Regions from separate parts of the Spirosoma sp. SC4-14 genome, predicted to be linked through region 1. Evidence: riboswitches for the same ligand, from Rfam matches in the RefSeq annotation. Region 1 holds a riboswitch; the other holds the start of a gene.
What was found. Region 1 has a riboswitch for thiamine pyrophosphate ahead of thiM (hydroxyethylthiazole kinase). Riboswitches for the same ligand answer to the same signal wherever they lie in the genome.
Positions count from the first base shown of each region.

Region 2: linked by a shared signal. The riboswitch ahead of WBJ53_RS00615 (TonB-dependent receptor) and the one ahead of thiM (hydroxyethylthiazole kinase) in region 1 are both predicted to bind thiamine pyrophosphate.

Region 1 covers NZ_CP147518.1:7,658,003-7,661,421, reverse strand. The annotation lists gene WBJ53_RS31700 (dienelactone hydrolase) at 1-1,273, opposite strand, end outside; TPP riboswitch at 1,383-1,484, shown strand; gene thiM (hydroxyethylthiazole kinase) at 1,533-2,339, shown strand; gene thiE (thiamine phosphate synthase) at 2,336-2,968, shown strand; gene thiD (bifunctional hydroxymethylpyrimidine kinase/phosphomethylpyrimidine kinase) at 3,057-3,419, shown strand, end outside.
Region 2 covers NZ_CP147518.1:159,268-162,686, reverse strand. The annotation lists gene WBJ53_RS00635 (aspartate kinase) at 1-89, opposite strand, end outside; gene ribH (6,7-dimethyl-8-ribityllumazine synthase) at 187-693, opposite strand; gene WBJ53_RS00625 (tetratricopeptide repeat protein) at 872-1,567, opposite strand; gene WBJ53_RS00620 (DUF4926 domain-containing protein) at 1,652-1,876, opposite strand; TPP riboswitch at 1,954-2,047, shown strand; gene WBJ53_RS00615 (TonB-dependent receptor) at 2,131-3,419, shown strand, end outside.

The sequences.
Region 1 (3,419 bases):
CAAGGGAGGTTCGGGGTTTGAAGCCAGTCCATGGCCCAGGGGCGTCCGTTTCAGGAAGGTTGAAGTACTTCGCATACTCCATTTTCTTCAGATGAATGCCCAGAAATGCCGTTACGAAGTGCTGGTTGATGTTGTTGATTCGGCGCTCGTTCCAGACCGGTTCAGCATAGTGACCATATTCGTCAGCCGATACGCCGGGTTGTAACGTTACTGCTGGCGGTGGATTGGGCGCTACATTATGCCGTGCATTGACGTAGGTAAGCAGATAACGATCTGCATTAACGGCTCCTTCATAAATGGCTTTGATGCCCTTTTCATAGCCAGAAATGTCGTCTTTACTACCCGCTATAAACAGTGTCGGTAACGTTAACCCGGCCAATCCGGCAGCATCCCATACACCCCGTTCCATTCCCCAGGGCGCAAACGCAACTACGGCCTTAATCCGCGAGTCGAGTGTGGGCTTGTAAGCGGGTGAGTTCATCGTACGGGGTTCCAGTGCAGTGCTTCCGTTGGTCATCTGGCCAAACAGTTTTAGGGCTTCGGCACTGAAGCCAGCTCCTACCGTGTTGAGTACGCCATAGCCACCCATCGAATAACCAATCAGGGCCGTATTATCGGCGTCGAGTAATCCCGCCAGAAACGTATTGCTGGTTTTCGCACTCAGCCGAGCCATCTCGTTCAGAACAAACAGATCGTCGAGTGGGCGATTTAGTAGTGTACTCGGGAAAGCGGCCAAATCGCTATAGGTCGATTCGGTATGGTCGATGGCGACAACAACGTACCCTTTCGAAGCCAGGTTTTCGGTCAGGTAGGTAAGCAACAACCGCGATCCGGGATAGCCATGCGATACGATAACTAATGGATAAGCTCCGCCACTTCGGTCGGGTTCGGCATCACGACTGGCCCGGCCCGGAAACGTAAAAGGGACGATGGGTCGTTTAGGATCATTTGATCGCCCAAGCACCGATTCATACTGTACTATGCCCGGTTTATTGTCGGGAATACGGGCCGGATACCAGATTTCGAGCGTTAACGGACGATCATACAAGGGATGCTTGCCTTCTTTTGTATGCAACACATCGACCTGGTCCTTATGAATCAGTTTCAGGGTTCGTACGCCAATCGGATAGCTTCCGCGAGCTGCCAGCTCAGGCGCATTAGGCAACAGATCGCCATTGATAAAGGTATCGCCGGATGGTTGGGCCATGGTTTGCCCGACTGTAGCCAGTGATATCAAGAGAAAAAACAGGTAACGAACAGCGGTTAGTTTCATCGGTTTTGGGAAATAGGAATAGGGTTTGTAAAGCTATCGCAAACTTTTTAAAGCCGATAAAGAGTCTCGTTTTTTATCCGCTTGTACAGTATTATCTGCTACCTTTGTTGCACAACTTTAGGGGTGTCTGACCAGATCGGCTCAGACTGAGAGAATACCCTCACTACCTGATGCAGTTCGTACTGCCGTAGGGAAAAGTTAACGAAACTTCGTTTACTCTCCTCTAAAGTTGCTGTGTATTTATCTCATAAACAGCAACATGACTCAACCCTCACACTTGATCTGGACCGATGTCGAGCGCATTCGTGCGCAGGCTCCGCTTATTCACAATATTACCAACTTCGTGGTCATGAACAACACGGCCAACGCCCTGCTGGCTCTCGGCGCTTCGCCCGCTATGGTTCATGCGCCCGACGAGGTCGAAGAGTTTGTTTCTATTTCCAGCGCACTGGTCGTCAACATCGGTACGCTCGATGCCACTTTTGTGGCCGGGATGAAACTCGCCATGCGACAGGCTAAAGCCTTGGGCAAACCCATTGTATTTGACCCGGTTGGTGTTGGGGCCACTACATTTCGTAATAAGGTCAGCGAGGAATTGCTGACGCTGGCTGCTCCCGACATTATTCGTGGCAATGCCTCCGAAATCATGGCATTAGCCGGTCTGAACGCCCAAACCAAAGGGGTCGATAGTTTGTATGGCTCGGAGGCCGCCGTGGAGGCCGCCCGACGGTTGAGTTCGGTATGGGGATCGGTGGTGGTGATCAGTGGTGAAACCGATTACATCATTCACGGCGACCGAACCGCCAAAGTGGCCAACGGGCATCCGCTCATGACCAAAGTAACGGGTATGGGTTGTACGGCCACGGCCATAACGGGCGCGTTTTCGGCTGTGAACAACAACTATTTTCAGGCCGCTACACACGCGATGGCTGTAATGGGAATCGCTGGTGAACTGGCCGTAGCGAAGAACCCGGCTCCCGGTAGCTTACAGGTCAACTTTCTGGATACGCTCTATCGACTGACCGAAGCCCAATTTACCGACACCCTCAAGCTGACACAGTCGTGAATCGTTTATATCTGGTAACGGATAGTGATGTGGCCCGAAAGGCAGGCCATACGCTTCCGTTTGTAGTCGAAGAAGCCTGTCGGGCGGGTGTTCGCTGGGTGCAGCTCCGCGAAAAAGAATTGTCTACACGGGCTTTTCTGGAACTTGGCGCCGAAATAAAGCAGATCACGCAGGCTTACGGAGCCAACCTGATCATCAACGACCGGGTTGATGTGGCGCTGGCGCTCGATGCCGATGGTGTTCACGTTGGCCAGGGCGATATGCCTTATTCGATGGTTCGGACGCTGATTGGACCAGATAAGATCATTGGGTTATCGATCAACAATCTGGCTGAATTACAGGCTATTGCTGGCGCTCAACTAGACTACCTGGGTATAGCCACAATTTTTCCAACAGGCACCAAACAGGACACGTCGAGTCTACTCGGTCTGGATGGCCTTCAACAGCTTTGCCGTCAAACCAGCCTGCCAACCTTTGCGATTGGCGGGATTAATGCTCAGAACATTCAACAGGTGATGCAAACCGGTGTAACGGGTGCCGCCGTCGTATCAGCCATTTGCGGACACCCGTCGCCGTATGAAGCCAGCAGGGAAATGATTGAATTGTTGAATGATAGAATGATTGAATAGAATGGTTAAATAGCTACCTCACTCTATTCTATCATTCTATCATTCAATAATTCAATCATTCAATCATTCAACAATTCAATCATTTCCTATGAACACCTACATTCGGACATTAACCATTGCGGGCTCCGATAGTGGCGGAGGGGCTGGTATTCAGGCTGATCTGAAAACGTTTTCGGCATTGGGCTGCTATGGCATGTCAGTGTTGACCGCCCTGACGGCCCAGAACACCCAGGCCGTTACCGGCATTTTTCCGGTATCGCCCGCCTTTATCGTTGAGCAATTGAAAGCCGTTCTGAGCGACATTGGCGTCGATGCGGTAAAGATTGGTATGCTTCACTCGCCCGAAATTATTGAACAAGTGGCCACTACGTTACGCGCGTTCGATGTGTCGACCATTGTGCTTGACCCGGTCATGGTCGCTAAAAGTGGCGATAAGCTGTTACAGGACGAA
Region 2 (3,419 bases), 260 kb from region 1:
CGCGTATTGTCTTCGGCAATTAAGTTACGGATAGACTGCATGCGCTCGGGCTTCCCGACCGACGTACCGCCAAATTTCCAGACTTGCATTTTAAAATTGTTTTTCAGCTTTCAGTTTTCAGTTTTCAATAGCGCTACAGTATACATCCTGCGAATGCAGCACTATTGAAAGCTGAACACTGAAAGCTCATTTAAACTGAAATGAATAAACTTGTTTCTGTAATCCGAGCATTTTAATGGCCGTGATGGCGGCTTCGTCGCCTTTATTACCGTGTTTTCCACCGGCACGGTCGAGGGCCTGCTGCTGATCGTTGGGGGTCAAAACGCCAAAGATTACCGGCTTTCCGGTTTTTAGGCCAACGTTGGTTAAGCCCTGCGCTACAGCATGGTTAATATAATCGTTATGTTTGGTTTCACCCTGAATCACACAGCCCAATGCAATTACAGCATCGATATCGTCGCGCTGTGCAAACCACTGAGCACCCAGGCTTAGTTCATAGCTACCCGGTACATTGCCCCGAATAATATTTTCTGCCTTTACCCCATATTCGAGTAAGGTTTTATAAGCCCCATCAAAAAGAGCTTCGGTTACTTCAGTATTCCATTCGGAAACCAGAATTGCAAAACGACGATGACTCACATCGGGAAGATCATCCGTAGAAAAAACACTAAGATTCTTTAAATCAGTGGCCATTGGTTAGAGAGTTTGTTGTCTGAACCGGGATTTACACGATTTGATTTACATGATTTTTAAAGGCGCTTCGTCGAAGCAGGTTAATCAAGAAAATCCTGTGAATCCTGGTTCGGACAAGAAAAAAGGACAAAACCCCGGTCGGCTTTGTCCTTTGCTGTATTGAGTTATTCAAGTACGTCTACGACTGGCCGACCGATGCTTCGAGCACGGATTTATATTTCTTGGCATTGACTGCCTCGGCCGATTGTGGGTACTTTTCGATAATGTCGTTATAGGCTTCGATGGCTTTATCGTTCTGCTTAGCCTGCTCGAAGGTAATGGCTAGCTTCAACAAATAGCCGGGTGTAAAATATTTGTTAGGCTTGTAGTCAGCAGCTTTTTGGTAATAATCGGCGGCTTCGTCGTAGCTTTTCTTTTCTACGTACGCATCACCAATTAAAGCATAGGCCCGAGCCTGCACCAATAAGTCTGAAGAACTAAAGCCTTTCAGGTGCTCAATGGCATCGTCATATTTGCCCTGCTTCAATAAGGCAAGGCCCGAATAAAAGTCAGCCAGATTTCCTGCCGGTGTCGAACCATAGTTATCGGCAACCGACAGCAGGCCAGGGCTTTTGCCATCGCCATTCAGGGCCTTTTTGAGCGAATCGGCTTCGAGTTGGTAAACAGACGGGAACATCTCAACCTGAGCCGTTTCATCCTGACTACCTACGTAGAATCGATAGCCAAAATAACCCAGAGCCAATAAAACAATGCCTCCAAGTACGCCCAAAACAATATTCCGATTCTGTTGGAAGAAGTCACCAACATCCTCTAATCTTCCCTCTAATGCGTCTGGGTCTTCCAAAAAATCCAGTCCGCTGTTCTTTTTGCTCATCTGTTTGCAATTTGGACTGCAAAATTAGGAATATTTGTAATTGTGGAAAAGCGTAAGCGTCAAAAGTTTAGAGAATACAGTATATTAAATTGTCATCTCCCGAACAGCCATTACTTCTGACGACCGCACAGGCCGTATCTGATGGGCTAATAATGTCTCAATAGCTACTGCTTCGCCGGTTAGTGTAACAAACTCCACTTCAAACGCTTTCCCTTCATTATAAACGGTCAGAACCGTACCTACGTCGCCTGCTTTCAGACGGCCGTCACTCATATCTTCCTGTAATACAACCAGATCGAATTCTGTCATACGCCAATACACTTATTTACCTGTAGAAACGCCCAGTGTAAAATCTTGTTTTGTTAAAATTACGTTAACTTTGCGCCCTAATCTTCCAGGGGTGCCTTATAATAACGGGCTGAGATTATACCCATTGAACCTGCGCAGGTAATGCTGCGAAGGGAGATGTCCTTACGGTAAAAGAACCGTAAGTGTATTTTTTAACCAAATCATTTTAACCAAAGGTAGGTTTGGCCCCTCGCCTATCGTAACCGTTTTCAGTCATGAAAAAAGGTGCGACAGAGCAACGTTTTGTTTACCTCATTCCTTTCTCTATTCTATTTTGGCTGTTTAGCCTACCCTCATGGGCCCAATTCACTGTTTCCGGAACGGTTAGCGAGCCCGATGGAAGCCCGCTACCGGGTGCTGCCATTACTATCGAAGGGACCTACAAAGGCACTTTTACTAACGCCAATGGAACGTTTCTGCTTAGTAATGTAAAAGCAGGACCCGTTGCAATCAGGGTTTCTCTGATTGGTTATCAACCACAAACTAAAGAAATCGACCTTACTCAAAACGCAACACTTGCCGTTAGCTTGCAGCGAACGGCCGTCGCCGTCGACGAAGTGGTGGTGAGTGCTACCCGCGCTAACCAAAAGTCAGCCATTGCTTACACTGATGTTACGCGCCGGGATTTAAATAAGCTGAATCTGGGACAGGATATTCCGCAGTTACTGAATTTTACGCCTTCTATTGTAACGACTTCTGATGCAGGTGCAGGCGTTGGCTACACGGGCATTCGAATTCGGGGCTCCGATGCAACCCGTGTCAACGTGACACTGAACGGCATTCCTTATAATGATGCTGAATCGCAGGGGACTTATTTTGTCGATATGCCCGACTTTGCTTCATCGGTAAGCACAATCCAGATTCAGCGGGGAGTTGGCACATCGACCAATGGCGCAGGGGCCTTTGGCGCGTCGATTAACATTCAGACCAATAAGCTGGAAGAAAAACCGTATGCAGAGACAAACCTATCCGGAGGGTCGTTTGGCACGAGAAAAATAAATGTTCTGGCCGGAACGGGTTTGCTTAATAACCATTTTGTGGTCGATGCGCGATTGTCGAAGATCTATTCCGACGGCTATGTCGACCGCGCTTTTTCGGACCTGCGGTCGTTTTATGTATCGGGCGGTTACTACTCGAAAAAGAGTTTTATACGACTCAATGTGTTTTCGGGTCAGGAACAGACGTATCAGGCCTGGAATGGTGTTCCGGAAGATATATTGAAAATCAACCGGCGGTACAATTCGTTCACCTACGATAATCAGACCGATAACTACCAGCAGGATAACTACCAACTCATCAGTTCTCATGAACTAAGCAAAAACTGGCGAGCCAACCTGTCGTTTTTTTACACGAAGGGAAAAGGGTACTACGAAGAATACCGGCCCAACGATAATTTCAGTGATTATGGTCTTTCCAATGTCGTGATTGGTGATTCGACCATCAAACAAACGGATATTATTCGTCGGCTGTGGCTCGACAATGACTTTTATGGCACTGTTTTTTC